4 regions of the Nonomuraea sp. NPDC048881 genome follow, and region 3 is predicted to be linked to each of the others. Evidence: riboswitches for the same ligand, from Rfam matches in the RefSeq annotation. Region 3 holds a riboswitch; each other region holds the start of a gene.
What was found. A riboswitch is a leader RNA that binds a small molecule or an ion and turns the genes downstream of it on or off. The one in region 3 is predicted to bind cyclic di-AMP.
Positions count from the first base shown of each region.

Region 1: another riboswitch for cyclic di-AMP. It lies ahead of AB0C33_RS17355 (C40 family peptidase); the one in region 3 lies ahead of AB0C33_RS33485 (hypothetical protein).
Region 2: another riboswitch for cyclic di-AMP. It lies ahead of AB0C33_RS24185 (NlpC/P60 family protein); the one in region 3 lies ahead of AB0C33_RS33485 (hypothetical protein).
Region 4: another riboswitch for cyclic di-AMP. It lies ahead of AB0C33_RS27675 (CHAP domain-containing protein); the one in region 3 lies ahead of AB0C33_RS33485 (hypothetical protein).

Region 1 covers NZ_JBEZGC010000004.1:469,723-476,898, reverse strand. The annotation lists gene AB0C33_RS17380 (ROK family transcriptional regulator) at 1-1,037, shown strand, start outside; gene AB0C33_RS17375 (histidine kinase) at 1,110-2,237, shown strand; gene AB0C33_RS17370 (response regulator transcription factor) at 2,278-2,979, shown strand; gene AB0C33_RS17365 (DUF2306 domain-containing protein) at 2,952-3,587, opposite strand; gene AB0C33_RS17360 (NAD(P)-dependent alcohol dehydrogenase) at 3,769-4,761, shown strand; gene AB0C33_RS17355 (C40 family peptidase) at 4,745-5,308, opposite strand; cyclic di-AMP (ydaO/yuaA leader) riboswitch at 5,339-5,498, opposite strand; gene AB0C33_RS17350 (3-isopropylmalate dehydrogenase) at 5,598-6,644, shown strand; gene AB0C33_RS17345 (branched-chain amino acid aminotransferase) at 6,845-7,176, shown strand, end outside.
Region 2 covers NZ_JBEZGC010000006.1:444,492-451,667, forward strand. The annotation lists gene lysX (bifunctional lysylphosphatidylglycerol synthetase/lysine--tRNA ligase LysX) at 1-92, shown strand, start outside; gene AB0C33_RS24165 (NADP-dependent oxidoreductase) at 150-1,079, opposite strand; gene AB0C33_RS24170 (helix-turn-helix domain-containing protein) at 1,160-1,558, shown strand; gene AB0C33_RS24175 (cytochrome P450) at 1,548-2,651, opposite strand; gene AB0C33_RS24180 (LuxR C-terminal-related transcriptional regulator) at 2,930-3,142, shown strand; gene AB0C33_RS24185 (NlpC/P60 family protein) at 3,230-4,273, opposite strand; cyclic di-AMP (ydaO/yuaA leader) riboswitch at 4,280-4,431, opposite strand; gene AB0C33_RS24190 (amino-acid N-acetyltransferase) at 4,719-5,288, shown strand; gene AB0C33_RS24195 (RDD family protein) at 5,374-6,975, shown strand; gene AB0C33_RS24200 (RDD family protein) at 7,082-7,176, shown strand, end outside.
Region 3 covers NZ_JBEZGC010000011.1:12,297-19,472, forward strand. The annotation lists gene AB0C33_RS33470 (TrpB-like pyridoxal phosphate-dependent enzyme) at 1-696, shown strand, start outside; gene AB0C33_RS33475 (DeoR/GlpR family DNA-binding transcription regulator) at 951-1,730, shown strand; gene galT (galactose-1-phosphate uridylyltransferase) at 1,727-2,797, shown strand; cyclic di-AMP (ydaO/yuaA leader) riboswitch at 2,866-3,004, shown strand; gene AB0C33_RS33485 (hypothetical protein) at 3,010-3,987, shown strand; gene sigJ (RNA polymerase sigma factor SigJ) at 4,003-4,911, opposite strand; gene AB0C33_RS33495 (amidohydrolase family protein) at 5,062-6,207, shown strand; gene AB0C33_RS33500 (M50 family metallopeptidase) at 6,234-7,176, opposite strand, start outside.
Region 4 covers NZ_JBEZGC010000008.1:103,869-111,044, forward strand. The annotation lists gene AB0C33_RS27660 (hypothetical protein) at 1-593, opposite strand, end outside; gene AB0C33_RS27665 (aldo/keto reductase) at 691-1,512, shown strand; gene AB0C33_RS27670 (Gfo/Idh/MocA family oxidoreductase) at 1,532-2,485, shown strand; cyclic di-AMP (ydaO/yuaA leader) riboswitch at 2,603-2,740, shown strand; gene AB0C33_RS27675 (CHAP domain-containing protein) at 2,754-3,449, shown strand; gene AB0C33_RS27680 (methyltransferase) at 3,505-4,323, opposite strand; gene AB0C33_RS27685 (YciI family protein) at 4,479-4,916, shown strand; gene AB0C33_RS27690 (RNA polymerase sigma factor) at 4,962-6,230, shown strand; gene AB0C33_RS27695 (hypothetical protein) at 6,406-6,921, shown strand; partial or broken gene AB0C33_RS27700 (IS5/IS1182 family transposase) at 6,950-7,176, opposite strand, start outside.

The DNA of each region.
Region 1 (7,176 bases), on a different contig from region 3:
CCGGCCCCGTCTCCTCGCTGTACGACGTGAACGCCGCCTCGACCCACGTCGCCGGCATCGACATCGGCCGCGACTGGATCAGGGTGGCCGTGGCCGACCTGCGCGGCGCGTTCGCCGGGCGTACCGACGGCCGCAACACGGCCCGCACCTCGGCCGAGCTGGCCGAGCTGGTCGGCGAGCTGGCCGGGGCGGCGGCCCGCGAGGCCGAGGTCGAGTGGCGCTCGATCACCTGCGCGGTGGTGGGCTCACCCGGTGTGTACGACCCCGTGCGCGGCGGCCTCGACTTCGCCCCCAACCTGCCCGGCCCGCCTGACCTGGCCGACCGGTTGCACGCCGCCCTGGGCGTCGACCTCGTCATCGAGAACGACATCAACCTGGCCGCCGTCGGCGAGCACGTCCACGGGGCCGGGCGGGGCAAGGCCAACTTCGCCCTGGTGTCCATCGGCACCGGCGTCGGCATGGGCATCGTGATCAACGGCGAGCTGTACGTCGGGGCGCGGGGGGCGGCGGGCGAGGTCTCCTACATCCCGGCCGCCGAGGACCCCCCCGCCTCCGCCCCACCGACCGGCCCTTTCGCGGGGGACGCCGACCCCCTCAAGGGCGGGGCCGACTCCTTCGCGCACGACGCCGACCCTTTCACGCACGGGGCCACCGAGGCGGCCACCTCCGCGCCCGGTGTGGTGCGCGCCGCCCGGGCGGCGGGGCTGGAGCTGGAGACGGCGAGGGAGGTCTTCGCCGCCGCCGCCGAGGGGAACGCGGCGGCCAGATCGGTCGTGGAGGCCGAGGGCCGGCGCATCGGCGGGTTGCTGGTGGCCGTGGCCGCCGTGCTCGATCCGGAGGTGATCGTGCTGAGCGGGGGAGTGGGGCGCAACCTCGACCTGCTGGGCGCGTCCGTGGAGCGCCGCATCGCCGAGCTCGGGCCGCTGCGCCCGCGGGTGGTGGCCAGCGCGCTGGGCGACAGCGGCGTGCTGCTGGGCGCGGTCGCCCACGCCAAGTCCCGCGCGTGGGACCTCATCTTCGACGCCCGCAAACACTGACCCCCAGCTCCCGCCTGTGGGACGGGGGTTCGGGGCGATGCGGGGGAGTGGGGGCGCGCTTACGATATGGGGGTGGCCGGCCTCCTTCGTTCCGTGTGGCGCGAGCCTCGTCCTCCCGGCCCGCCCCTGCGGGTGTGGCGCGACTGGGCGCTCGTCGCGGTGCTCGTGCCGGCCGCGGTGATCGAGGGCGTGCTGCGGCCCGACCTCCGCTGGCCGGTGGTCTCGACGGCCGTCACCGTCGCGCTGATCCCCACGCTGCTGTGGCGCAGGACCAGGCCGCTGCTCATGGTCGCGCTCGTGTTCGGCGCCACGACCATGGCCCCGCTGCTGACTGGCGGCGAGCCGGTGGAGACGTACACGCTGGTGTTCGTCACGATCGTGCTCTACGCGCTGTTCCGGTGGGGTTCCGGGCGCGAGGCCGTGATCGGGATGGCGGCCGGGCTGGTCGCGGTCGGCCTGTCGCTGGTGTCCGGACGCATGGCGCCCGGCGACGTCGTCCCGGCGCTCGGCGTGCTGGTCGCGACCGTCGGGCTGGGCAGCGCCTTCCGCTACCGGGCCGGCGCGCGGCTGCGCGAGCTCGACCAGGTCAAACTGCTCGAACGCGAACAGCTCGCCCGCGACCTGCACGACACCGTCGCCCACCACGTCTCGGCCATGGCCATCCGCGCCCAGGCGGGTCTGGCCACCGCCGCCTCCGAGCCGGGCGCGGCCACCGACGCGTTACGGGTGATCGAGGCCGAGGCGTCGCGCACGCTCGCCGAGATGCGGGCCATGGTCCGGGTGCTGCGCAGGAACGAGCCGGCGGAGCTGACCCCGGGCCGCCACCTCGACGACCTGCGGCGGCTCGCCGGACGCCCGCGCGTCGGCCCGGCGGTCGAGGTGGAGATCGCGGACGGGCTCGGCGACCTGCCGCCCTCGGCCGGCGCGGCGCTCTACCGCATCGCCCAGGAGTCGATCACCAACGCCCGGCGGCACGCCCGTCACGCCACCCACATCACCGTCCGGGTCACCGCCGACGACGCCGCCATACTCCTGACCGTGAGCGACGACGGCGACCGCGCCGGCGGGGTCGCCGCCCCCGGGTACGGCCTGATCGGCATGATCGAACGCGCCGCCCTGCTCGGCGGCACCTGCGAGGCCGGCCCCAACCCCAACCGGGGCTGGACGGTCACCGCCGTCCTGCCGAAGGAGACCGCATGAAGGCCCGGCGGGAGGCCGCGGACGTGCGGAAGGAGGCGGTGTGAGCGACCGGCGGGAGGCCGCGGGAAGCGACCCGGAGGGCACGGCGGCCATCCGGGTGCTGGTCGCCGACGACCAGGAGATCGCGCGTACCGGGCTCAGGATGATCCTCGACGCCCAGCCCGGCATCGAGGTCGTCGGCGAGGCCGGCGACGGCAGGCGGGCCGTCGAGCTGGCCCGCCGCCTGCGCCCCGACGTGTGCCTGTTCGACATCCGCATGCCCGGCCTCGACGGCATCGCGGCCACCCGCGAGCTGGCCGGGCCCGACGTCGCCGACCCCATGGCGGTGGTCGTGATCACCACGTTCGACCTCGACGAGTACGTCTACGCCGCCCTGCGCGCCGGAGCCAGGGGTTTCCTGCTCAAGGACGCCGGCCCGGCGCTGCTCGCCCAGGCGGTGACCGCGGCGGCCGGCGGTGAGGCGCTCATCGCCCCGAGCGTGACCGCGCGCCTGCTGGCCGCGTTCGCCGGAGCCGGGCGTACGGAGGCGCCCGCGCAGCCGGTCGAGGCGCTCACCGGCCGCGAGGAGGAGATCCTGCGCGCCGTGGCCCGCGGCCGGACCAACAGCGAGATCGCCCGCGAGCTGCACATCTCGCTCAGCACGGTCAAGAGCCACGTCGCGAGCCTGATGACCAAGCTCGGCGTGCGCAACCGCGTCGAGATCGCCATGTGGGCCTACGAGACCGACCGCGTACGCACCTGACCTCTGAGGGTTCTGCGGACGACCCACTCGGCCACCGCCAGGTTGATCACCCAGCCCGCGCCGACGAGCAGCGCCCGGCCGAGCTCGCCGGGCGCCCCGAAGGCGGCCAGCCCGAACGCCAGGGTGAACGCCTGCGTGCCCGCGCCGAGCCCGATCGCGTACCCGCGGGTCATCCAGGCGCGATGCCGGGCCACGTCGCGCCGCCGGATCGCGGCCAGGCCGAGCAGGAGGCAGGCGGCCATGGCCGTCCCGAACAGCAGCCGGAAGGCGGCCAGCAACATCCCGTCGCCGGCGGGAAGGTCGGAGAAGAGCGTCAGCCACACCCCCGACAGCGCCGCGACCAGCCCGCACGCCACCAGCACCCGCCCCGCCGCGCGGTGCCACCCCGGCCGCCCGGCCCGGAACCGGGCCTGGAACTGGAACGTGCCGAGGACGCAGAACACCAGGGAAGCCGGGATGTGCAGCAACACCGGCACGGGCATGGCGAAGAAGCGCGCGTTGTCCGCCGTCACGGGGGCGCCGGCGGCCAGTTCGGTCACCCGGATTGCGCCGGCGACCAGCGGGACGACGCTGAGCGCGAGCAGCCCGGCGGGTGCGATCCATCTCATGCCTGAGAGCGTGCCGCCCGCGCCCGTGCCCGGTCATCGCGCGGACGGCCGGTCCTGGTTCGCACCATCGGCGGGCGGGCCGTCGTACTTTCGGCCATCGAGCCGTCGCCTTTCGACCGTTGAGCGTCCGCGCAGGTCACGCCCACACTGGCGGCACATCAGCGGCACGAGGGAGAAAACGATGAAGGCGTACGTCCTGCGCTCGTTCGGCTCGCCCGACCAGCTCGTCCTGACCGACGTCGAGCGGCCCGTGCCGCGCGACGACGAGGTGCTGGTCCGGGTGCGGGCCACGTCCGTGCAGCCCTACGACTGGCACTTCATGCGGGGGGAGCCGTACCTGGCCCGGGTCATGGGCGGCGGGGTCGGGCTGCGCCGGCCGCGCATCGCCGTCCTCGGGGCCGACGTGGCGGGGGAGGTCGAGGCGGCCGGCAAGGACGTCACGCTGTTCCGTCCCGGCGACGAGGTGTACGCGATGTCGCTCGGGGGCGGCTTCGGCGAGTACGTCTGCCTGCGGCAGGGCGAGGTGGCGCCCAGACCGGCGGGCCTGTCGTTCGAGCAGGCGGCGGCGGTGCCGATGGCGGCCAACACCGCGCTGATCGCGCTGCGCGACGAGGGACGCCTCCAGCCGGGCCAGAAGGTGCTGGTCAACGGCGCGTCCGGCGGCGTGGGCACGTTCGCCGTGCAGCTGGCCAAGGCGCTGGGGGCGCACGTCACGGGCGTGTGCAGCGGGCGCAACGCGGACCTGGTCCGCTCGCTCGGCGCGGACGACGTCATCGACCACACCAAGGAGGACTTCGCGGCGTCGGGCCGGCGCTTCGACCTGCTGCTCGACGTGGCGGGCGGCCGCCGGCTGGCGGACTGCCGCCGCGTGCTGACCAGGAAGGGCACGTACGTGCTGGTCGGCGGGCCGGCCGGCCGCTGGGTGCAGCCGGCCGGCCACATGTTCGCCGCGCTCGCGTCGGGGCCCTTCGTCCCGCAGCGGATCGTCAGGGCGGACGTCGTCCGCTGCGGGAGCAACAGGGCGAACCTGCTGACGCTGACCGGGCTGATCGAGCGGGGCGCGGTCACCCCGGTCATCGACCGGACCTTCCCCTTCGGCGAGCTCCCGGCGGCCGTCCGCTACCAGGAGGAGGGGCACGCCCCGGGGAAGGTCGTCGTCACAGGGTCGCGGTGAGCATGGCGGGGGCGGGGGCCTTCTGGAGCTGCTTGTAGTCGGCCCAGCGCTTGACGCCCTTGGGGTCGGGGCGTACCGCGCCGACGAAGGCCTGCCTGCGCCACTGCGACAGGCGTTCCTCCTTCACCACGTCGCCGGTGTGGGGGGAGTGGACCATGTAGCCGGGCTTGGAGATCATGCCGACGTGGCCGAGGCCGCTGAAGAACACCAGGTCGCCTGGCTTGAGGTCCTTCCAGGCGATCTTCCTGGAGAAGGCGCCGTACTGCTCCGCGGCGGTTCTGGGGAGCTCGATGCCGGCGTCCTCGTAGGCTCGGAGCATGAGGCCCGAGCAGTCGTAGCCCCGCTCGCTGGCGCCGCCCCACACGTACGGGGTGCCGCGCTTGTCCATGGCGTATTCGAGGGCGACCTTCCAGGCCGGCTTCGGCACGTGCCGTTCCTGGACCTGTTTCACCTGGGGGCCGGTGAGGGTGATGGAGGGGGTGGGGGCGGCCGGAGCGGCGGGAGCCGCGGGGGCGGCAGGCACGAGACCTGCGGCGCCCGCTGCCACCGCCACAAGGATGGCGATGCTAGACAGGGGACTGTCCTTCCACGTGGCCGACCGGGTTAGCTGACGGGCTCGGGCCTGGAAGTAGCCCTACGGCGGCTCCTCGGGGGGGAGGCGCAGCCGATTCGCCCCGGGGGGAAAGGTGGGTCCCCGGCTCCACGCAGCGGCTGCGTGGATTAGGCTCGTCGGACTCTAACGAAACGGTCAAAAGGTCGCAATCCCCCCAAAACGGATTGTCCGGTTGTTGAGATGATGTGTTCGTCAGCCGAGACGAGCCGGTAAGGTACCGCCCATGGAGTCGCGTAACATCCGCCTGGCCGTCATCCCCGGGGATGGCATCGGCGCCGAGGTCGTAGCCGAAGGGCTCAAGGTCCTGGAGGCCGTGGGCACGAAGATCGAGCCCACCCACTACGACCTGGGCGCAGCCCGCTACCACCGCACCGGCGAGACCCTGCCCGACGCGGTGCTCGAAGAGCTGCGCGGCTACGACGCGATCCTGCTCGGCGCCGTGGGCGACCCCAGCGTGCCGCCCGGCATCCTGGAGCGCGACCTGCTGCTCAAGCTCCGGTTCGAGTTCGACCACTACGTCAACCTGCGGCCGGTCAAGCTGTTCCCCGGCGTCGAGACCGCGCTGGCCGGCGCCACCGCTGAGCACATCGACATGGTCGTCGTCCGCGAGGGCACCGAGGGTCTCTACGCGGGCACCGGCGGCGTCATGCGCCGCGGCACGCCGCACGAGATCGCCACCCAGGAGTCGCTGAACACCGCCCACGGCGTCGAGCGCGTCGTGCGGTACGCCTTCCAGAAGGCTCAGTCGCGGCCCCGCAAGAAGCTCACGCTCGTCCACAAGACGAACGTGCTCACCTTCGCCGGCGACCTCTGGCAGCGCACGGTCAACCGCGTGGCCGCGGAGTTCCCCGACGTCACCACCGACTACAGCCACATCGACGCGGCCTCGATGTTCTTCGTCACCCAGCCCGAGCGCTTCGACGTGATCGTCACCGACAACCTGTTCGGCGACATCATCACCGACCTCGGCGCCGCGATCGCCGGCGGCATCGGCCTGGCGGCCAGCGGCAACATCAACCCCGAGCGCACCTCGCCGAGCATGTTCGAGCCGGTGCACGGCAGCGCGCCCGACATCGCCGGTCAGGGCAAGGCCGACCCGACCGCCACCATCCTGTCCGTGGGCATGCTCCTCGACCACCTCGGCCTGCACGCCGAGGCCGCCAAGGTCGAGCAGGCCGTGGCCGCCGACATCGCCGAGCGGGTGACCGGCCGCGCCGGCCGCACGACCAGCGAGATCGGCGACGACATCGCCGCGCGAGTAGCCGGCTAGGACCGCCTAGCCCCGCACGCGCCTGGCGGTCCGAACACGGACTGCCAGGCGCTTTTTCGCGTTCGCCGGATCTAACCACCCCAACTGCCTCTTGCTATCCCAAATCGCGAGACACTAGGAAGTACGAATACTGCTCGCGGGCAGTAGCTAACAGAATCAGCTTTCGAAGTCGCAGATTCGTAGAGAGAAGGACCTCCGTCATGACCATCGCTCAGAAGCTCAGCTTCGACGTGCAGCATTCCGACCACGCTCGCACCGCGGCCGAGCGGGAGCAGGTACTGGCGAACCCCGGATTCGGGCAGGTCTTCACCGACCACATGATCTCGATCGACTACACCGACGGCGAGGGCTGGCACGACGCCCGGCTCATGCCGTACGGGCCGCTCTCGCTCAACCCCGCGACCTCGGTCTTCCACTATGCGCAGGAGCTGTTCGAGGGACTGAAGGCGTACCGGCAGATCTCCGGCTCGATCGCGACCTTCCGGCCGTACGCGAACGCCGCCCGCTTCAACCGCTCGGCCGAGCGCATGGC
Region 2 (7,176 bases), on a different contig from region 3:
TGGGCGCCGGCATCGACCGGATGATCATGGCCTTCACCGGCAAGAACATCCGCGAGACCATCCTGTTCCCGCTGGTCAAGCCCACCCACTGAGCCGCCGTCCGGCGCCCCGCGCAGGTGCGGGGCGCCGGCCCGGGGCGGTCGGGGCGGTCAGGGCACCAGCACGAGCCGTCCGCGCAGGCCGCCCTCGGCCAGGCGGGCGTGGGCGTCGGCGGCCTTCTCCAGCGGGTACGTCCCGGCCACCCGTAGCGTCAGCCGTCCGGCCTCGACCAGGCGCACCAGCTCGGCGAGCTGCCGGGCGTCCGAGCGGAACAGCACGGTGGCCACGTCCGTGCCGCGCAGTGCCACCGGCGCGACCCCCGACGCGAGCGCCACGAACGCTCCGCCGTCCCGAACGGCGTCGAGCGCGGGCAGGCCGAGCACGGCCGCGTCCACCACGGCGTCCACACCGCCGGGCACCTGCGCCCGTACGGCCTCGGCCAGGTCCTCCTCGCGCGGGACGAACCATTCCGCTCCGAAGCCGCGTACCAGCTCCTCGTCCGCGGCGCCGGCGGCGGCCACCACCCTGACGCCGCGCACGGCGGCCAGCTCCACCAGGTAGCCTCCGACGGCCCCCGCCGCCCCCGTGACCAGCAGCGTGCCGCCCGGCCCTACACCGGTCCGGTCGAGCGCCTGCCAGGCGGTGAGCCCGTTCAGCGGCAGCGTGGCCGCGTGGACGGGGCTCACGTCGCGCGGCGCGCGGGCCACCGCCGGGGCGTCCAGCACGACGTACTCGGCCTGCGCCTTGTACGGCAGCTCCAGCCGCGCGCAGAGCCCCACGACCTCCTCTCCCACGCTGAAGGAGGTCCCCGGGCCCACCTGGTCGACGGTCCCCGCGGCGTCGAAGCCGATCCCGTACGAGTCGAGCTTCCTGGCCAGCCCGTACGAGGCCAGGGCCCCGGACGCCACGGCCAGGTCGAAGGGGTTGACCCCGGCCGCGGCCACCTTGATCCGCACCTGGCCGGGCCCCGCCGCCGGCAGCGGCGCGGACACCAGCCGGGGAGCGCCGGAGCCGCCGATGAGTGCACGCATGTTCGTCATGTCCGCGACCCTAGGAAGAGTTACTCTCTTTCAGTAAGTAGGCACCTGGAAGTGCGTAACACACGGCGAGGAGTGAGACGGTGGCGACCACGACGGCGGCGCAGCGGCGTGACCAGGCGAGACTCGCCTTCGACGCCTACTTCGCCGAATGCCCTTCCCGCAAGCTGCTCGACCGGCTCAGCGACAAATGGGTCACGCTGGTGCTCAGCTCGCTGGCCTCCGGCGAGCGTCGCTACAGCGACCTGGCCCGGCGCATCGCGGGGGTCAGCCAGAAGATGCTCACCCAGACCCTGCGCGGCCTGGAGCGCGACGGCCTGGTGGCGCGCCGCGTCACGCCGCAGGTGCCGGTGCGCGTCGACTACGCGCTCACCCCGCTGGGCCAGAGCCTGATGCCGCTGGTCACCGCCATCAAGGCGTGGGCCGAGGAGCACATCGAGGACGTCGAGGCCGCCAGGGAACGCTACGACGCTACCGCCTGAGCCGCACCGGCAGCCGGGCCAGCCCGCGCAGCACCACGTTCTCCTTGTACGGCGGCTCCGGATCGGCGGCCTCCATCTTCGGCGCCGCCGCGGCCAGCGCCGACAGCGCGATCTCGCCTTCCATCCTGGCCAGCGTCGCGCCCAGGCAGAAGTGCAGGCCGAGCCCGAAGGCCAGGTGGCGGCCGGGCTCGCGGCCGGGGTCGAACCGGTCGGGATCGGCGAACACGGCGGGATCGCGATTGGCCGCGCCGATCGGCACGAGCACGGCCGAGCCCGCGGGCACCGGCGTCCCGCCGAGTTCCCGGTCCTCCAGCGCGATCCTGGAGGTGAGCTGGACCGGCGGATCGAAGCGCAGCACCTCCTCCACGACCTCCCTCGGGCGCTCGGCGGCGCGGTGCAGCAGGTCGTGCCGCAGCAGGTTCAGCACGCCGTTCGCGATGAGGTTGACGGTGGTCTCGTGGCCGGCCACGAGCAGCAGCACGCAGGTCGCCAGCAACTCGGCCTCGGTGAGCTCCTCGACGTGTGCGAGTGCGCTCAGGAGGTCCTCGCCGGGACGCTCGCGCCGCCGCGCGATCAGGTGGCGGAAGTAGTCGCGGAACTCGTTCCTGGAACGCTCCGTTTCCGACATGAGGGCGTCTGTCAGCATCGGGTCAAGTCCGCGGGCAAGGGCCTCGCTCCATCCGCGGAAGCGGTCGTGGTCCTCCGGCGGCACCCCGAGCATCTCGCTGATCACCATCACCGGCAGCGGGTACGCGAAGCCGGAAATCAGCTCCGCCTCCTCCGGCAGCCGCCCGATCAGGTCGGCGGTGATCTCCTCGATCCGCGGCCTGAGACGGGCCACCATGCGCGGCGTGAACGCGCGGCTGACCAGAGCACGCAACCGGGTGTGATCGGGCGGGTCCATGAGCAGGAACGACCGGCCGGGCTGACCTGCCTCTTCCTGCGCGGGAGGGGACGTTCCGTGACCGAACCCGGGGTCGCGCAGCACGGCCGCGCACAACTCGTACGTGGTCACGACGAGCAGCCCGCCGCGCGTTCTGAAGATCGGCCCGGCGGCTCGCAGCTCGCGATATCGGACGTACGGATCGCGCACAAATTGCGGATCCGAGGGATCAAAACCCAGCACGTCGGTGGCGCTCATCGGAGGTGGAACCGGGCCGCCGAATTGATCGTTTGGACCGTTCATAGCGGACCACGGCGTGCCAACATATGCGGAGTACGTCACATATAAGTGATCATGTCAATAGCGCTGGTCAAGGGCGCCGATTGTCGCGCTTGACGACCTTTCCGCGATGCGTTTACCTTCACCGAGACGAGCGGCTTTGCTTCGCCTGAAAGGTCCGAGTTCTGCTGTTTGGGGGAGGGCTCCCGGTGGATGTGCTCACAGAAGGCGTTGAGCTGAGCCACGCGGATTTGGCGTTACTGGCCGAGCTGGCCAGGGGAGTGACGGTCGATCGGGTCGGCAGGCGGCTGGATATCAGCGGACGGACCGTACGGCGCAGGCTGAGGGGCATCTGCGACCGCATCGGCGTGGCCACGGCGATCGAGGCCGTGGCATGGGCGGCGCGCCGCCAGCTCATCTAGCGGCGCTCAGCAGGTGGCGCGCATCATCCAGTGACGCTGGGCGAAGTGGCGCTGGGCGAAGTGGCGCTGGGCGAAGTGGCGCGCGGGTCAGTCCGCGATGCGCACGCCGCCGGCGAACGGCCGCCCGCCGATCGGGGCGACCCGCACGACGTCACCCGTCCGCGGAGCGTGGACCATCATGCCGCCGCCGATGTAGATGCCGACGTGGTGCAGGTCGCTGTAGAAGAACACCAGGTCGCCGGGGCGCAGCTGGTCGCGGCTGACCTGCCTGCCGGCCGTCCACTGGTCGCCGGTGTAGTGGGGGAGCGAGATGCCCACGCGCTGGTAGGCGGCCATCACCAGCCCGGAGCAGTCGTAGGAGCGCGGCCCTTCGGCGCCCCACACGTACGGCTTGAGCTGCTGGGTGAGGGCCCACTTGACGGCCTGGGCGGCCTTGCCGTCGCCGATGACCGGCAGGTTGACGCGCACGGCCCGGGTGCCGGGACGGCCGGCCTCGCCGACGGCCCGCCGGTAGAGGTTGCTCTCGACCTTGGCGACCAGCTTGGTGATCTTCGAGCGCCTGCTCTCCAGATCGGTGACGATCTTCTGGACCTCGGCGATGCGGGTCTTGGCGCCGGCCCTGGCCCGCTCGGCGGCCTCCATGGCCCTGGCGAGCTGGTTGACCTCCTCGCCCTGCTGCTGTTCGAGCGCGTACGTGGTCGCGGCCCGGTCGAGGAAGGTCTCGGGGTCGCCGGACTGGGCGAAGGCCAGGGCCTTGTCCAGGCCACCGGTGATGTAGGCGTTCTGGGCGAGCAGCGAGGCCCTGGCGCGCTTGGCGGCCAGATCGGACTCGCTGGTGGCCAGGATCTTCTGGGCGGAGTCGTTGGCCTTCTGGGCGGCCTTCAGCCGTTCGCGCTGCTCGTTGTACTGCTCGGCCAGCGTCTCGATCTCTTCGTGCAGCTTCTCCACCTGGTCGGAGAGCTCGGAGAGCGACGGCTTCGGGTCGGCGGCGGCGGAACCGACGGGGACGGCGAACAGCATCGCGGCGACGGTCACGCCGATGACGCCGAGGCGGCGTGCGCGCCTGGCCTGCTCCTGGGGGCGGGCGTGCCTGCCCCCGGACTTCCCCGAGCGGTCGAACGTCCGCTTCACCAACCGAGCTCCTCTCATCGACGCCGGCCGGGTTAGCTGACGGGTTCGGGCCGGAGCAGCCCTACCGAGATGGTCGGATTCACCCCAAGTGGTGGCGCCAGGTGCTCGCCGCCGTTGGTTCCCCGGCTTCCCTTGCGGGAATTGGGCGTGTCTTTCCGCGCGCATTACGCGGAGAACATCGTCGCTGGACACTAATGCACTCCGGGTTCACGCTCAACCGGAACTGCCGAGTCTGTAGAGGTTTCACAACTGAAGGGTCACAAGGTGATCTCGTGGGTAGCCGTACGGAAGCGGGCTTCTGCACCTTTTGTCCAGCATTCGGGGTGCTGAGGTCTGGAGGAAAGCTCCAAGTCGGCTCGTGTTCATCTGACCACGGGATGTGATGAGATGCCCGAGACGTGGGATTTAGGGCCGAGCCGTAATGAGATCTGTACCCTGGAGAGCCATGGAGCAGGTGGCCGAAGTGGCAGTCCCCGAGACCGCGGTCGTGGTCAGGCGTGCGCGCACGCCCGACGTGCGTGCGATCAGGCGTCTCGTGGACACCTACGCGGGCGCGGGGCCGCGGCTCCTGGAGAAGGCCACGGTCACGCTGTACGAGGACGTCCAGGAGTTCTGGGTGGCCGAGCGCGGCGGGGAGGTCGTCGGCTGCGGCGCGCTCCACGTGCTCTGGGAGGACCTCGCCGAGGTCCGTACGGTGGCCGTCGATCCCGCGTGCCGGGGGCTGGGTGTGGGGCGGCGGATCGTCTCGGCGCTCGTCCGGCAGGCGAAGGATCTGGGGCTGCGGCGTGTATTCTGTCTGACTTTTGAGGTCGACTTCTTCGCGAGGCACGGTTTCCGCCCCATCCAGGGCACACCGGTCTCACCCGAGGTCTACGCCGAGTTGCTGGCCTCGTACGACGAGGGTGTGGCGGAGTTCCTTGATCTGGAACACGTCAAACCGAACACCCTTGGCAACACCCGCATGCTGCTGCATCTGACATCGGGTGACGCGGACCTTGACCACTTGGAAAGGTGATTGTTGATACCTATGTCGATACGTTGGGCAGCACAGGCATGTGTCCTGACACGTGCCACATGCGCACTCGAAGCGAGGTGACACGGTGAGCACCGGACAGCCGCCGTACCCACAGGACGATTCCGGCGAGAACCCCGAGTACGGTCAGCACCACGGCCGTCGGCCCGGCGAGCCCGACCCGGACGTGACTGTGGTCGGCTACCGGGCGGACGATGCCTTCGGCCAGCCCCCGTACGGTCAGCAGCAGCAACAGGGCTATGGCCAGCAACAGCAGTACGGCCAGCAACCACAGCAGTACGGCCAGCAGCAGGGCTACGGCCAGCAGCCCCAGTACGGCCAGCAGGCCGCCCCGGGTCAGCAGGGCTACGGCCAGCAGCAGGGCTACGGCCAGCAGCCGCAGTCCTCGGGCCAGCAGTACACGCAGCCCGGCTACGGCCAGGAGGCCCAGTACGGCCAGCAGGCCGCCTCGGGTCAGCAGGGTTACGGCCAGCAGCCGCAGTCCTCGGGCCAGCAGTACACGCAGCCCGGCTACGGCCAGGAAGCCCAGTACGGCCAGCAGGGCTACGGCCAGCAGCCCGCCTCCGGCCAGCAGCCCGCCCCCGGCCAGCAGTACGCCCAGCCCGGCTACGGTCAGCAGGCCGCCTCCGGTCAGCAGGGCTACGGTCAGGAGGCCCAGTACGGCCAGCAGGCCGCCTCGGGCCAGCAGGGCTACGGCCAGCAGCCGCAGTACGGCCAGCAGCCGCAGTCGCTACCCGACTACGGCCAGCAGCAGGGCTACGGCCAGGACGCCCAGTACGGCCAGCAGGCCGCCTCGGGCCAGCAGGGCTACGGTCAGCAGCCGCAGTCCTCGGGCCAGCAGTACGCCCAGCCCGGCTACGGCCAGCAGGCCGCCGCGGGGCAGCAGGGTTACGGCCAGGAGGCCCAGTACGGCCAGCAGGGCTACGGCCAGCAGCCGCAGTCCGACTACGGGCAGCAGCAGGGCTACGGCCAGGACGCCCAGTACGGCCAGCAGGGCGGCTACGCCCAGCAGCAGTACGGCGACCAGCAACAGGGTTACGGCCAGCAGTACGGCGACCAGCAGCAGTACGGCCAGGCATACGGCCAGCAGCAGCAGTCGCAGCCCTACGGCCAGCCCGGCTACGGCCAGCCCTACGGTCAGCCCGTCGGCGTGCAGCCTCCGGGCGCTCCGGCCCCCCTGGCGGAGTGGTGGCAGCGTCTGGTCGCGAGGATCATCGACGGCGTCATCCTCGGCGTCGTGAACTTCGTGGTCAGCCTCATCCTGGGCCTGCTCGCGGTCGGTTACGACTCGACGACCGGCCTGACCTCCGGCCTCCTGTCCGGCTTCGTCATCGGCCTCCTGTCGGCGATCGTGACGACCGCCGTCTGGGTGTGCTACGAGTTCTTCCTGACGAAGATGAACGGCCAGACGGTCGGCAAGATGGTCATGGGGATCAAGGTCGTGCCGGTGGGCCAGGCCCTGCCTCCGGGCGGGCTCGCGTCCGACCTGGCGATCAAGCGCGCCGGCGTCACCTGGGGCGGCTACATCCTGAGCTGGATCCCCTTCCTCGGCCCGCTGCTCGCCTGGGCGTGCGTCGCGGTCAACGGCGCCTCGCAGCTGTGGGACAAGCCACTGCAGCAGACGTTCGCGGACAAGTTCGCGGGCACGGTGGTCGTGAAGATCAAGTAATCCCGCGTCAGCGTAAAACAGGGGCCGGCTTCCCGCCGGCCTCTGTTTTGTGTGTGCGGGGCGTACCAATATGGGGGGTACGACCGCCGACCGCGTGAGGTGGGATATGGCCGGGACACCGTCGTGGCCGGGCGCCGTGCCCGCGGAATGGTGGGAACGCCTCGCCGCCCGCTTCATTGAGGCGCTGGTCTTCGGGGTCTT
Region 3 (7,176 bases):
GCCGCCGCGAACCCCGAGGCCCGGTACGCGCTCGGCTCGGTGCTCAACCACGTCCTCATGCACCAGACGGTGATCGGCGAGGAGGCCCTGGCGCAGCTGCCCGAGCTGCCCGACCTGGTCATCGGCTGCACCGGCGGCGGCTCCAACTTCGCCGGTCTCACCTTCCCCTTCCTGCGGGAGAAGCTGGCCGGACGGATCGGCACCCGGTTCAGGGCGGTCGAGCCGGCCGCCTGCCCGTCGTTCACCCGCGGCGTGTACGCCTACGACTTCGGCGACACCGCCGGGCTGACGCCGCTGCTGAAGATGCACACCCTCGGGCACTCCTTCGTCCCCGACCCGATCCACGCCGGCGGGCTGCGCTATCACGGCATGGCGCCGCTGCTGTCCCACATGTACGAGCTGGGGCTGTTCGAGGCGGTGACCCGTACCCAGAGCGAGTGTTTTGAGGCGGGTGTGCGCTTCGCGCGGACCGAGGGCATCGTCCCGGCCCCCGAGCCCACGCACGCGCTGGCCGAGACCATCGCCGAGGCCCTGCGCTGCAAGGAGAGCGGCGAGGAGAAGGTGATCCTCACCGCGCTGTGCGGGCACGGCCACTTCGACCTGGCCGCCTACGACCGCCACCTGGCCGGCGAACTGGAGGACTACTCGCTTCCGCAGGAGCGCCTCGACCAGGCGCTCACCGAGCTGCCCGGCTGAGATGACACGGGTGGCCGCGAGATCCGCGGCCACCCGTGTTCAGTTCGCGTTCGGGCGCTTCCCGTGGTTCGCCTTCTTCTTCTTGCGCGCCCTGCCCTTGCGTGCACGTTTCGCCATGGGCTCACCTCCGACGGTCGGGATCGTGACCTACAAGGTCTCCCCTGCCCGCGGGCCGCACAAGCGATACGCCGTGACCTAACATTCCTCAACAAACTCGTGTCATAATTTGGTGGAATCTGTTGGAAGGGGTGGGCGTGCTCGCACAGCAGCGTCAGCAGACGATCCTCGAACGCGTACGCAGCAGCGGCGGCGTCCGGGTGGCCGACCTCGTGCGCGAGCTCGGCGTCTCCGACATGACGATACGCCGCGACCTTGAGGTGCTGGCCGAGCGCGGGCTGCTGGAGAAGGTCCACGGCGGCGCGACGGCCCTCGGCCCCGGCTCGACCGAGGAGCCCGGCTTCACCGCCAAGTCCGCCCGCCAGCAGCAGGAGAAGGAGGCCATCGCGCGGCACGCGGCCACCCTCGTACGGCCGGGCACCGCCGTGGCCCTCTCCGCCGGCACCACCACGTGGGCGCTGGCCCACCACCTCGTCGCGGTGGCCGAGCTGACCGTGATCACCAACTCGATCCCCGTCGCCGAGGTCTTCCACCGCAACCCGCGCGCCGACCGCACGGTCGTGCTGACCGGCGGCGTGCGCACGCCCTCCGACGCGCTCGTCGGCCCCGTGGCGGTGGCGGCCATCCGCCGCCTGCACGTGGACACGCTCTTCCTCGGGGTGCACGGCATGAGCCTGCGCGCCGGGTTCACCACGCCCAACCTGCTGGAGTCCGAGACCGACAGGGAGCTGGTGGCCGCGGCGCACCGGCTGGTGGTCCCCGCCGACCACACCAAATGGAACACGGTCGGCATCAGCACGATCGCCGAGCTGACCGAGGCCGACGTGGTCATCAGCGACGCGGGGCTGCCCGAGGAAGCACGCACCGAGCTGGCCGAACGGGCCGGAGAACTGATCATCGCGGAGGGCACGCCTTGAAGCGCACCATCACCCACCTGGCAGACGGCCGAGAGCTGATCTACTTCGACCGGCGCGACGACGCCGACCGGAGCGCGATCGACCGGCGGCCGCTCGATCCGCGGCCGGTGGCCTCCGAGCTGCGCTACGACCCGCTGACCGAGGAGTGGATCGCGATCGCCGGCCACCGGCAGACGCGGACGTTCCTGCCGCCGGCCGACGAGTGCCCGTTGTGCCCGTCGTCCGCCACGCGGGCGTCGGAGATCCCGGCCCATGACTATGACGTGGTGGTGTTCGAGAACCGCTTCCCCTCTTTCTCCGGAAATTTTGGGACTTACGGGGATGTCGGCGGCCTGAGTGAGGTGCGGCCGGGTGTCGGACGTTGTGAGGTGGTGTGCTTCACCTCCGACCACTCCTCCTCCTTCTCCAGGCTCTCCAATGCGCAGGTCAGGCTGGTCATGGAGGCGTGGGCCGACCGCACGGCGGAGCTGTCCGGCATGGAGGGCGTCGAACAGGTGTTCTGCTTCGAGAACCGGGGCGAGGAGATCGGCATCACGCTCCCCCACCCGCACGGGCAGATCTACGCCTATCCCTACGTGACCCCGCGCACCAAGCTCCAGCTGGGGGCCGCCTCTCGGCACACGGGCGGCAACCTGTTCGCCGACGTGCTGGCCGCCGAGCAGGCCGCCGGCACGCGGGTGGTGGCCGCCAACGAGCTCTGGACGGCGTTCGTGCCGGCCGCCGCGCGCTGGCCGTTCGAGGTGCACGTGTATCCGCACCGGCAGGTGCCCGACCTGGCGGCGCTGTCGGAGGAGGAGCGGGCCGCGTTCGCGCCGCTGTACACCTCGGTGCTGCGGGCGCTCGACGCGCTGTTCGGGGTCGCGATGCCGTACATCTCGGCCTGGCACCAGGCGCCGGTGCGGTACGGCCGCGAGCTGGCCTACCTGCGCCTGGAGCTGTTCAGCATCAGGCGGGCGCCCGGGAAGCTGAAGTACCTGGCGGGCTCGGAGTCGGCCATGGGGGCCTTCGTCAACGACGTGCTGCCGGAGGAGGCGGCACGCATGTTGCGATCACGAATTGATCACTAATTGGTTTCTCATTAAAGTCGCATGACTCGTGATCTACCACTAATATCCCGTTAGACATCGGCCATAACGGTCGTTGTATGCCTAATCCCGGGCGTGTTGCCCGGGAGCCGGGGACCCATCGCATCCGGGGTGAATCCGCGCAAGTGGTAGGGACTGCTCCCGTGCCCGAACCCGTCAGCTAACCCGGCCGGCAGAGGGAGAGGAACAACCACGTGGCGGCTTCGTCCCCCGCGAGTCTTGCCGTCGGTCTCATCACCGCCACCGCCCTGCTCGTCCATCCGGCCGCCGCCTCGGTCTCCGGGGCAGCCGCCGTGGCGGCCGCGCCCAAGCCGTCCGAGGCGCAGCTGCGGGCCCAGCTCAAGGAGCTCAACCGCAAGGTCGACAAGCTCATCGAGACGTACAACCTCAAGCGGGTCGAGCTGGCCAAGGCCCAGCAGGCCGCCACCACGGCCCAGCAGCGGCTCACCGCCGCCGAGCAGGCGCTGGCCACGGCCGAGCAGCGGGTCGCCGAGATCGCCCGGCTGCGCTACCAGAACGGCGACACCTCCCTGCCGGCGTTCATGATGACCCCGGACGGCGGCGGCGCGGCCGTGCTCGAACAGCTCACCGCCGAGCAGCAGGCGGTCGTGGACAGCGTGGCCAAGGCCCGCGACGACCAGAAGAAGGCCGCCACGGCCGCCGCCGCGCTCGCGACGGAGCTGAAGGCGGGCACGGCGGAGGTGGCCGAGCAGCGCGACGACGCCCAGGACGTCATCGACGACATCAAGAAGAAGCTCCAGGACCTGGTGCCGTTCGGGCCGGGCAAGAAGTCCGACGGGAGCTGGGCGCCCGAGCTGCCGGCCGGCTCGGACAACATCACGCCGCGCACCCGGCTGATGCGCGCGCAGGTGCAGAAGAACTTCTCGCTGCCGTACGAGGTGGGCTGCTTCCGGTCCGGCTCCAGCGGCGAGCACCCGCTCGGCCGGGCCTGCGACTTCATGATGAGCACGGGCGGCACCATGCCGAGCGCCGTCAACAACGCCCTCGGCGACCGGCTGGCCGACTGGGCGCTGAAGAACAAGGCCAAGCTGGGCGTCAAGTACGTGATCTGGAAGCAGCGCATCAACCAGGGCTCGGGCTGGCGCTCGATGTCCGACCGCGGCAGCATCACCGAGAACCACTACGACCACGTGCACATCTCGATGAACTAGCCGCGGACCGGCAGCTCAGCGGATGCCGGTGAGCTTGTCGGGGTTGGTGACGGAGTAGACGGCGGCGATCCGGTCGCCCTCGGGCGTGAGATCGACGACGACCACGGCCAGCGGCCCGTCACCGGAGAAGACGAGCGCGCACGGGTCGCCGGCCACCCGCCGGTAACGCAGGTCCACCGCGCCCGGGGTCAGCGTCGCGGCGACGGACATGAACAGCGCCGCCACCTGGTCCCGGCCGTGGACCGGATGCAGGCTGGTGGCCGGTCCCTTGCCGCCGCCGTCGGTCCACAAGGTCACCTCCGGCGCCAGCACCTCCAGCAGGGCCCGCAGGTCACCGCCGAGGGCGGCCGCGGCGAACCGCTCGGTCACCTCGGCGTGGACGTCGGGCTGGGTCCGGTGACGAGGACGGCGCGCGTGGACGTGGCGGCGCGCGCGGGCCGCGAGCTGCCGGACCGCCGCGGGCGTGCGCCCGAGGATGTCGGCCGTCTCCGGGTGGCTGAATCCGAACACCTCGTGCAGCACGAAGACCGCTCGTTCCAGCGGTGACAGGGTCTCCAGCACGACCAGCACCGCCATCGACAACGACTCCCCGCTCTCGGCGGCGCCTCCGGTGTTGTCGGGGGCCGTGACCAGCGGTTCCGGCAGCCAGGGGCCGACGTAGGTCTCCTGCCGGCGGCTCAGGTCCGCCCGCCGGGCGAGCGCCTGGTTCACCGCGATCCGCACCAGGTAGGCCCGGACGTTCTCCACCGGTCCGGCGTCCGGCCTGCGGTGCCGGGCGGACCAGGCCAGCCACGCCTCCTGCAGCACGTCCTCGGTGTCGGCGACGCTGCCGAGCATGTTGTAGACCACGGAGAACAGCAGTTCCCGGTAGCCGAGGAACTGCTCGGTGGCGGCGTCGGCGGGGTGCCGCGGGGTCGGTGTCATGGCGTGCCTCCTCGTCTGTCGTAACCGAAGAGTCCCGACGCGTGGCGATTGTGACATGAAGGCATCAAGCGTGATCTATGCCACTCATGTCACAGTTCCCGGCCGGTTGCCCCTCTGTGGTGGCGTCACGACTCACAAGGGAGAGCTTCGATGCGTACATTGATCCGCGACGTCAGGGTGTTCGACGGCGAGCAGACCGTCGCGACGGCCGACGTGATGATCGAGGACGGCCTGATCGCCGCTGTCGGCAGCGGCGCGGGCCACCTGGCCGACGCCGAGGTGGACGGCACGGGCAGGACGCTGCTGCCCGGCCTGATCGACGCGCACACCCACGTGTTCGACGGCAGCCTGGCCCAGGCCCTGCGGTACGGGGTCACCACCGAGCTCGACATGTTCTGCCTGCCGCAGATCCTCGCCGGGCAGCGGCGGCTGGCCGCCGAGAACGACGACGTGGCCGACCTGCGCAGCGCCGGCACGCTGGCCACCGCTCCGGGCGGGCACCCGACCCAGTTGCTGACGGCCCTGGCGGGCACCGTCCTGGACGGGCTCGACGTCACGGCGATCGACTTCGTCTCCGACCCGGCGCAGGCGCCGGCGTTCGTCCAGGCCAGGCTGGCCGAGGGGGCCGACTACCTCAAGATCGTCATTGACGACGGCGCCGTGCACGGGGCCGACCTCCCCGTCATGACGGCGGAGGTCGCCGCCGCCCTGGCCGCGGCGGCGCACGAGGCGGGCCTGCTGGTCGTCGCGCACGCGGTCACCGCCGCCGAGGTGGGGATCGCGCTCGACGCCGGCGTCGACGGCCTGGCTCACGTGTGGACCGACCTGACGCCGGACGACCCGGCCTCGCCGCGCCTGGCCGGGCGGGTGCGCGACCAGGGGGTCTTCGTGGTGACCACGCTGGCCTACTTCGAGGCGATCACGGCTCAGCACGTCGAGACCGCCGACTGCGCCCGCCCGGGCAGCTCCGCCAACGCCGTCGGCGCGCTGCGGGCCCTGCGCCGCGCGGGCGTGCCGCTGCTCGCCGGGACGGACGCCACGCCATTCGTGCCCGCCCACGGCGCCGGCCTGCACCGCGAGCTGCGGTTGCTCACCGAGGCCGGGCTCGGCGCCGAGGAGGCGCTGGCCGCCGCGACCAGCGTGCCCGCCCGGCACTTCGGGCTGGCCGACCGCGGCCGGATCGCCCCCGGTCTGCGCGCGGACCTGGTGCTGGTCGAGGGCGACGCCACCCAGGACGTCACCGCCGTCGGCGACATCGCCGAGGTCTGGCGTCGCGGGGTGCGCCAGGCGCGGTGACCCCCGCCCGTGACGCGCCGGCCGGGTCAGCCGAGCGTGAGGGGGTTGACCAGGTCGGCGTAGACCAGCAGACCGGCCATGATGATCAGCACGAACGCCATCGCGTACGTGAGCGGCAGCACCTTGGCGATGTCGACGTAGCGGGGCTCGGGGCGGCGCAGGATCTTGGCGTAGCCGCGCTTGATCCCCTCCCACAGGCCGCCCGCGATGTGGCCGCCGTCGAGGGGCAGCAGCGGGATCAGGTTGAACAGGCCGATCGCCAGGTTGAACCCGGCCAGCAGGCTGACGAAGGTGAACAGCTTGCTCTTGTTGGACATGTCGGAGGCCAGGATCTCGCCGCCGAGCCGGCCCGCGCCCACCACGCCGACCGGGCCCTCGGGGTCGCGCTTGTCGCCGGAGAAGGCGGCGTTCCAGACGCCGACCATCTTCGCCGGCAGGTTGACCATCGAGCCCACGACGCGGCCGGTCAGGTCGCTCATGTAGCCCGGCACCTGCCCGATGCTCTGCTGCTCGAAGACCTGGGAGGGCACGACGCCGAGGAACCCGACGCCCTTGTCGATCTTGGTCTCGTCGGTCGGGTTCGCCATGTCGCGGGCGATGAGGGTGACGTCGAGCGTCATCGGCCTGCCGTCGCGAACGATGCCCAGCTTGACGGGGCCGGCGCCGTGGCCGCGGATCAGGCGGGTGGCGTCCTGCCAGGTCGCGATCTTCTGGCCGTCGAGGGAGACGATGTGGTCGCCGACCTTGACGCCCGCCTTGGCGGCCGGGGTGCGCTCGTCGGTGGGCGCGCACGTCTTGCGCACCTCGGTGGTGGGGATCACGCACGTGTTGGTGTCGGGCGACACGATCGGGGCGGTCTTGGGCAGGCCGATGCCGACCAGCAGGACGCTGAAGAAGATGAAGGCGAGCACGAAGTTCATCGCCGGGCCGCCCGACATGATGATGATCTTCTGCCACCACTTCTTGCGG
Region 4 (7,176 bases), on a different contig from region 3:
ACCAGGGACGTGCCGAGGACGACCGTGCGCTCGGCGGGCCCCTGGGCGCTCGGCGGCTGGGCGCGCAGCCAGGCGAAGTCGTGGCGGACGAGGTCGACGCCCGCCCCCCGGACGGCGGCGGCCAGCTCGTCGGGGACGGGCAGGGCGGTGAAGACCGACACCCGGCTCATCCGCAGCCGCAGCGCGGCGGCCAGGCCGAGCAGGGCGCGCGCCCGCGAGGGGGTCGCCCGCGCCCGCAGCAGCGGCCGGAACGGCCCGGCGGCCAGCAGTTCGAGCAGCCTGAGCGTGGCCAGGCCGTCGTCCACGACGACGATGCGGCCGGGGTCGGAGGTCAGCCAGCGCATCTGGACCTTGCCGGAGAACGCGTCGCCCACGGCCTGGACGCGGCGCGGCATGCGCTCGCGCGGCTCGTCCAGCACCAGGCCGGCGGGCAGGTCGAGGCGGCGCAGCTCCTTGCGGGTGGCGCGCAGCGGGCGCAGGCCGGCGCGCGGCACGACCACGGTGTCCGGGCCGAGCAGCCCGGCATGGTGGGCCTCGACGGCGCACAGCATCTGGAGCGGAGACTCCACCCAGGCCGACGCCTGTCTGACCACTCTGTTTCCCCCAGCCGGTGGATGGCCTTGCACGACCCGCCTCAAGGTAGCCCGGCCTGCTTAAGCCGCAAGAAACGACACGTGAACAATGGAGGGTATGAACTCGCTGATGCTCAACACCGACGGTGTGCAGATACCACAGCTCGGCTTCGGCGTCTGGCAGGTCTCTGCCGACGACGCCGAGCACGCGGTGACGGCCGCGCTGCGCGCCGGATACCGGCACATCGACACCGCCGCCGCCTACGAGAACGAGGAGGGCGTCGGCCGGGCCGTGCGCGCCGCCGGGGTGCCACGGGAGAAGGTGTTCGTCACCACCAAGCTGTGGAACTGCGACCACGGGCGCGCCGAGCAGGCCTTCGACGAGAGCCTGGCCCGTCTGGGCCTCGACTACGTAGATCTTTTCCTGATCCACTGGCCGGTCCCGGAGCAGGACAGGTATGTGCAGGCCTGGCGGGGGCTGGAGAAGATCTACCGGGACGGACGGGCCAAGGCCATCGGGGTCTCCAACTTCACGGTCGCCACCCTGACCCGGCTGATGGAGGAGACCGACATCACGCCGTCGATCAACCAGATCGAGCTCCACCCGTACTTCCAGCAGCGCGAGATGCGGGCCTTCCACGAGGCCAACGGCATCCTGACCGAGGCGTGGAGCCCGCTCGGGCAGGGCAAGGGGCTGCTGGCCGACCCGGCGCTGCGCGTGTTGTCGGAGAAGTACGGCAAGACGCCCGCCCAGATCGTGCTCCGCTGGCACCTGCAGCTCGGCAACGTGGTGATCCCCAAGTCGGTCACGCCGTCGAGGATCGAGGAGAACATCGACGTGTTCGACTTCATCCTCGACACCGAGGACATGGCGGCCATCGGCGCGATGAACGCGGGGCGGCGGATCGGGCCCGACCCCGACTCGTTCAACCTGACCTGAGCGCTCTACGATCTCGGTCGTGCGAGATTTCACCTGGGGAATAGCGGCGACCGGCGGCATCGCGCGTACCGTGGGAGCGGCCATCGTGGCCGAACCCGGCATGCGGGTGGCCGCCGTCGGCTCGCGGAGCCCGCTCAGGGCGCGGGCGCTGGCCGACGAGCTGGGCGCGGAGTCGGCCTACGGCTCCTACGAGGCCCTGTGCGCCGATCCGGCCGTCGACGCGATCTACGTCGCCACGCCGCACGCCCAGCACCTGGAGGTGGCCGAGGCGGCCATCGCGGCGGGCAAGTCGGTGCTGTGCGAGAAGCCGCTGGCGGCCGACGTGGCCGACGCCGAGCGCATGGTGGCGCTGGCCCGCGCGGCCGGGGTCTTCCTCATGGAGGCCATGTGGATGCGCTTCAACCCGCTCATCCAGCGGGTGGCGGCCGATCCGCGCTTCGGCGAGATCCGGTCGGTGCGGGCCTCGTTCGGCTTCGCGCTGCCCTACGACCCCGCCCATCGGCTGTGGGCGCCGGAGCTGGGCGGCGGGGCCCTGCTCGACCTGGGGATCTACCCGTTCGGGCTGGCCCAGCTGCTGCTCGGCATGCCCGCGGAGCTGCGCATGGCCGGCTCGCTGGCGCCCAGCGGGGTCGACGCCGAGGCCGGCGGGCTGCTGCTGTACCCGGACGGGCGGCGGGCCCTGGTGGACGTGTCGCTGCTGGCCCATCACGCCAACGACGCGAGCGTGGTGGGCACGTCGATGCGGGCCGACATCCTGGCGCCGTTCTGGGCGCCGCGGCGGGTGCTGCTGTCGGGGCCGTCGATGGAGACGGAGGAGCTGGTGCTCGCCCCGGCCGACAACGGTTACGCGGGCGAGCTGCGCGAGGTGCGCGCGGCCACGATCGAGGGCCGCACGGAGAGCGCGATCATGCCGCTTGACGAATCCCTTGCCATGATGGGGCTTCTGGCCGAAGCGCGGGCGCAACTCTCCTAGCTGGACCTTTAGCCACTTGCCTTGCTCTTGCCCGATGTATTACCTTGTGGGGCATCTCGCGGCAGACGTCCGGTTTGTCCGGCTTTGTCCAACCATCGCAAGACATTTCACAGGATCGTCCTGTGACCGCTGAATCCGCCTTCGGGCGGAACCGGGGACCCACGTCCTTTGGGGTGAATCGGCACTTCGGTGCCGTAGGGCAGCTTCCACGTCCGAACCCGTCAGCTAACCCGGTAAGCGGCATGGAAGCAAGGAGTCAATGCCCTCGATGGCCACGCACCGTCCCATCCGTGCCCCGAAGATCACCTACGCTCACGCCGCGCTCGGCGCGGCCATCCTCGCCTCCGCCATCGGCGCCCACGCCACCGCCGCCGCCGCCGACAGCGCCGGCCCGGCCGCCGCGGCCGGGCACTCGGCCGTCGCGCCGCAGACCGCCGCCCAGACCCGCAAGGCGGAGGAGACCCAGGTCAACGTCACCGCCCAGCAGGTCCTGGCGATGGCCAAGGCCCAGGTCGGCACCTCCGAGAACGCCTACGGCGGCGGCACCAAGTTCCAGAAGTGGTACGCCGACTCCCAGCGCGCGGCGGAGACCATCGCCCGCGACGGCGGCACCCGCGCCATGTACCTGAACGCCCCCTGGTGCTCGATCTTCGTCTCCTGGGTCGGCGAGCACACCGGCGCCCGCCCGCAGGTCGGCTGGGACGCCTGGACCGTGGCCCACGCCAAGTGGTTCGCCGCCAACGACCGCTGGGGCGCCGAGGCCAGGCCCGGCGCGGTGGTCTTCTTCTCCTGGGGCGGCAGCAAGAGCCTGGACGCCATCCAGCACGTCGGCTTCGTCGTCAAGGACAACCAGGACGGCACGATCTCCACGATCGAGGGCAACACCGGCAACGGCAAGGTCGAGGAGCGCGTCCGTCCGAAGTCGCAGGTCGTCGGCTACGGATACCCGCAGTACGCGAGCTGACCTCCCCACGCTCCGAGCGCGCGTCCCCGTACGAGGGACGCGCGCTCGCCGCGTCTCAGGGCCGGACCGCCAGCAGCGAGTACAGGATCGGCAGGTGCGAGTCCCCGAAGGGGAACCGGTACCGGCCGTCCGCGCCCTCGGCCAGCAGGCCGCGCGGGTCCATGTCGGTCTCGACGTGCTCGCCCAGCTCGGCCACCGTGAACCCGGCCCGCGCCGCCGCCGTGACGATCTCGCCCACCGAGTGCGGGTACTCGACCGCCTCGTGGGCCTCGGTCACCACCGCGGCGTCGGCGTACGTCCCGGTCACCGTCTCCCGGTGGGCCTGGCCGCCGCCGTAGGGCCAGTCGGCCACCAGCGGGTCGAGCGAGGACACCGTCGCGTAGGCCGGATGCAGGTCGACCAGCACCAGCCGCCCGCCCGGCCGCAGCGCCATGGCCGCGCCGCGCATCCAGGCGTCCAGGTCGCCGATCCAGCACAACACGCCGTACGTGGCCACCGCCAGGTCGAAGCCGCCGGCCAGCGACTCCGGCAGCCGCTGCGTGTCGGCCTCGACGAACGTGGCCGCCAGCCCGGCCCTGGCCGCCAGGTCGCGGGCGCGCGCGACCGCCACCGGGGAGAAGTCGACGCCGGTCACCCGCGCTCCGAGCCGTGCCCAGCTCAGCGTGTCCAGGCCGAAATGGCATTGCAGGTGGAGCAGGTCCCGGCCGGCGACGTCGCCGGCCAGGCGGCGTTCGAGCGGGTAGAGGGTCTGCCGGCCGGCGAGGAAGGCGTCGACGTCGTAGAACCGGTCGGCCGAGGTGGAGCCGTGGACGCGGGCGCGCTCGTCCCAGAGGGCCCGGTTGGGGACGGGGGCGTCTTGTGCGGGTTGGTGCATGGGGCGAGGATGGCACATCGGCCACCCGGCCGCACGACCGGTACGGTGCCCTGGAAGCGGACGGTCCGCGCCCGCGTGTCGATCCGGCCGGCGCCCGTTCGACGCTTCGGCGAGGCCGGCTCCGCCCCGGGGCCGCGGACGGAAGGGACGGCAGGATGAAATTCATGATCGTCGGCAAGGCCAACGGGGAGACCGAGGCCGGGGCGCTGCCCAGCCAGGAGCTCGTCGACAACATGCACGCCTACAACGAGGCGCTGGCCAAGGCCGGGGTGCTGCTGGCCGCCGAGGGGCTCTACCCGAGCTCGCAGGGCGCGCAGATCGCCTACAGCGGCGGCCGGGCCACGGTGATCGACGGCCCGTTCGCCGAGGCCAAGGAGCTGATCGCGGGGTTCTGGCTGATCCAGGTGAAGTCCAGGGAGGAGGCTCTGGAATGGGCCATGCGCGTGCCCGTCCCCGAGGGCTATGACGGGATCGGCCTGGACGTGTGGCGGGTGTACGACGCCTCCGACGCGCCCGACGCGGCCTCGTCCGACCCGGCGGAGGTCGAGCGGGAGAAGGCCATGCGCCGGCGTCTGGGCGGGCGGGAGAGCTGACCTCGGCTTGCGGACCCCGGACGGTGCTGGTGTCATGAGCCGGTGATGGCTTCCGACACCCACCGGGCGATCGAGGCGGTCTGGCGGATCGAGGCGCCCCGGCTCATCGCCGGCCTGGCCGGGCTGGTCCGCGACGTCGGCCTGGCCGAGGAGCTGGCCCAGGACGCGCTGGTCGCGGCCCTGGAGCAGTGGCCGGAATCCGGCGTGCCACGCAACCCGGGCGCCTGGCTGATGACGGTGTCCAAGCGCCGCGCCGTCGACCTGATCCGCAGGAACGAGCGGATGTCCCGCAACCTGGCCGAGCTGGGCCACCGGCTGGAGACCGCCGGGGAGCCGCCCGAGCCCGACGAGATCGAGGACGACCTGCTGCGGCTGGTCTTCACCGCCTGCCATCCGGCGCTGTCGATGGAGGCGCGGGTGGCCCTGACGCTGCGAGTGCTCGGCGGCCTGAGCACCGACGAGATCGCCCGCGCGTTCCTGGTGCCCGAACCGACCGCCGCCCAGCGGATCGTGCGGGCCAAGCGCACCCTGGCCGACCGGAAGGTCCCGTTCGAGGTGCCGCAGGGCGCCGAGCTGGCCGGACGCCTGTCGTCCGTGCTGGAGGTCATCTACCTGATCTTCAACGAGGGGTACTCGGCGACCGCGGGCGACGACTGGATGCGGCCCGGCCTGTGCGAGGACGCGCTGCGGCTGGGCCGGGTGCTGGCCGGGCTGATGCCCGCCGAACCCGAGGTGCACGGGCTGGTCGCGCTCATGGAGATCCAGGCGTCCAGGGCGGCGGCCCGGGTGGGCCCGTCCGGGGAGCCGGTGCTGCTGCTGGAACAGGACCGCACCCGGTGGGACCGGCTGCTCATCGGCCGCGGGCTGGCGGCCCTGGCCCGAGCCGAGAGCCTGGCCGAGGAACGGGCCGCGAGCCTGGAGGAGGAGGGGGCGGGCGTGGCGGGGGCGTACACGCTGCAGGCCGCGATCGCGGCCTGCCACGCCCGCGCGTTCGACCCCGGCGACACCGACTGGGTGCGCATCGCCGGCCTGTACGAGTCGCTGGCCCGGCTGGCCCGCTCCCCCGTCGTCGAGCTCAACCGCGCGGTGGCGCTGTCGATGGCCTACGGCCCGGCGGTGGGCCTCGACCTGCTCGACCAGATCGTGGACGAGCCGGCGCTCAAGGGTTACCACCTGCTGCCGAGCGTCCGCGGCGACCTGCTGTTCCGGCTGGGCCGGCGCGGCGAGGCGCGGGCCGAGTTCGAACGGGCGGCCTCGATGACCCGCAACTCCCGCGAGCGCGCCCTGCTCCACGAACGCGCCGCCGCCTGCTGAGGCCCGCATCAGGCTGAGGCCGGACGCTGTGGCGGGCACTCTGCCGACCGCTGGGCCGACCGCTGGGCCGGGCACTTACAGACCGCGCGAATAGGGCTTGGGGCGGAGGGCGCAAGTGGCTACGTGCCTCGGCTGTCGATCATCATCGTGACCAGGCTGGACCTATGCTGAGCCAATGACCGACAACGGCGCCCCCACGAGAAGCTCGGGCGCTGAAGAGCCTGGCGTTGACGCGAAACTGCCCGCGACCGTGCGTATCGCCGGGGTTGTGTTGAGAAGGATGGAGAGCCCTCCATCGCTGGCCTGCTGGACCGGTTACTTCCCGGAGCCGGCAGGCGCGGTCGAGACCGGGATGAGTCTGGTGATCGAGCCGGCCGCCCCGCCAGAAGAGGCCACCCTCCATTTCGCTCACGACGTCGTGAGCCACTTCGATGTCTTCGTCGACCGAGCTTTGGAGTACTGCCGCACCCGACTCCGGGAATCGCACTTCGAACTCACAACTGAGGAACTGAGCTGGCTCGACCTTCCGGAGTTGCCACTGGCAGGTCCCGAAGCAACCGTGTGGGCCGACCAAACCTGGGCAATCCGTTTCACGGAGAGCAGGCTCCGGCTGGCGGACCCCTACGGAATCCTCGTGACGTTCGACGGAAGGCAGCCTGTCGACGTCGAGGGCCTCGACGACGAGCAGTGAACCGCTCGACGCGCCGTCGGGCGTGTGTTCACGGGTGGCGGTTGGGCCGGTTGTCCCAGCGGTGGGGTTGTCCAGGCCCGTCGGATCAGGCCGCGTAAGAACGCGGCAATGACCGTTGCGTGGTGTTCGTGGCAGCGGGCGAGGCGCTGGAAGGCGTTCTGCCAGGCATGGGTACGCTCCCCATGCCACCTGTCGCTTGCCTGGACCGGTGCCTTCTCGCCCTTGTGCGCGATCCGGCCGTCCAGTCCACGTTCG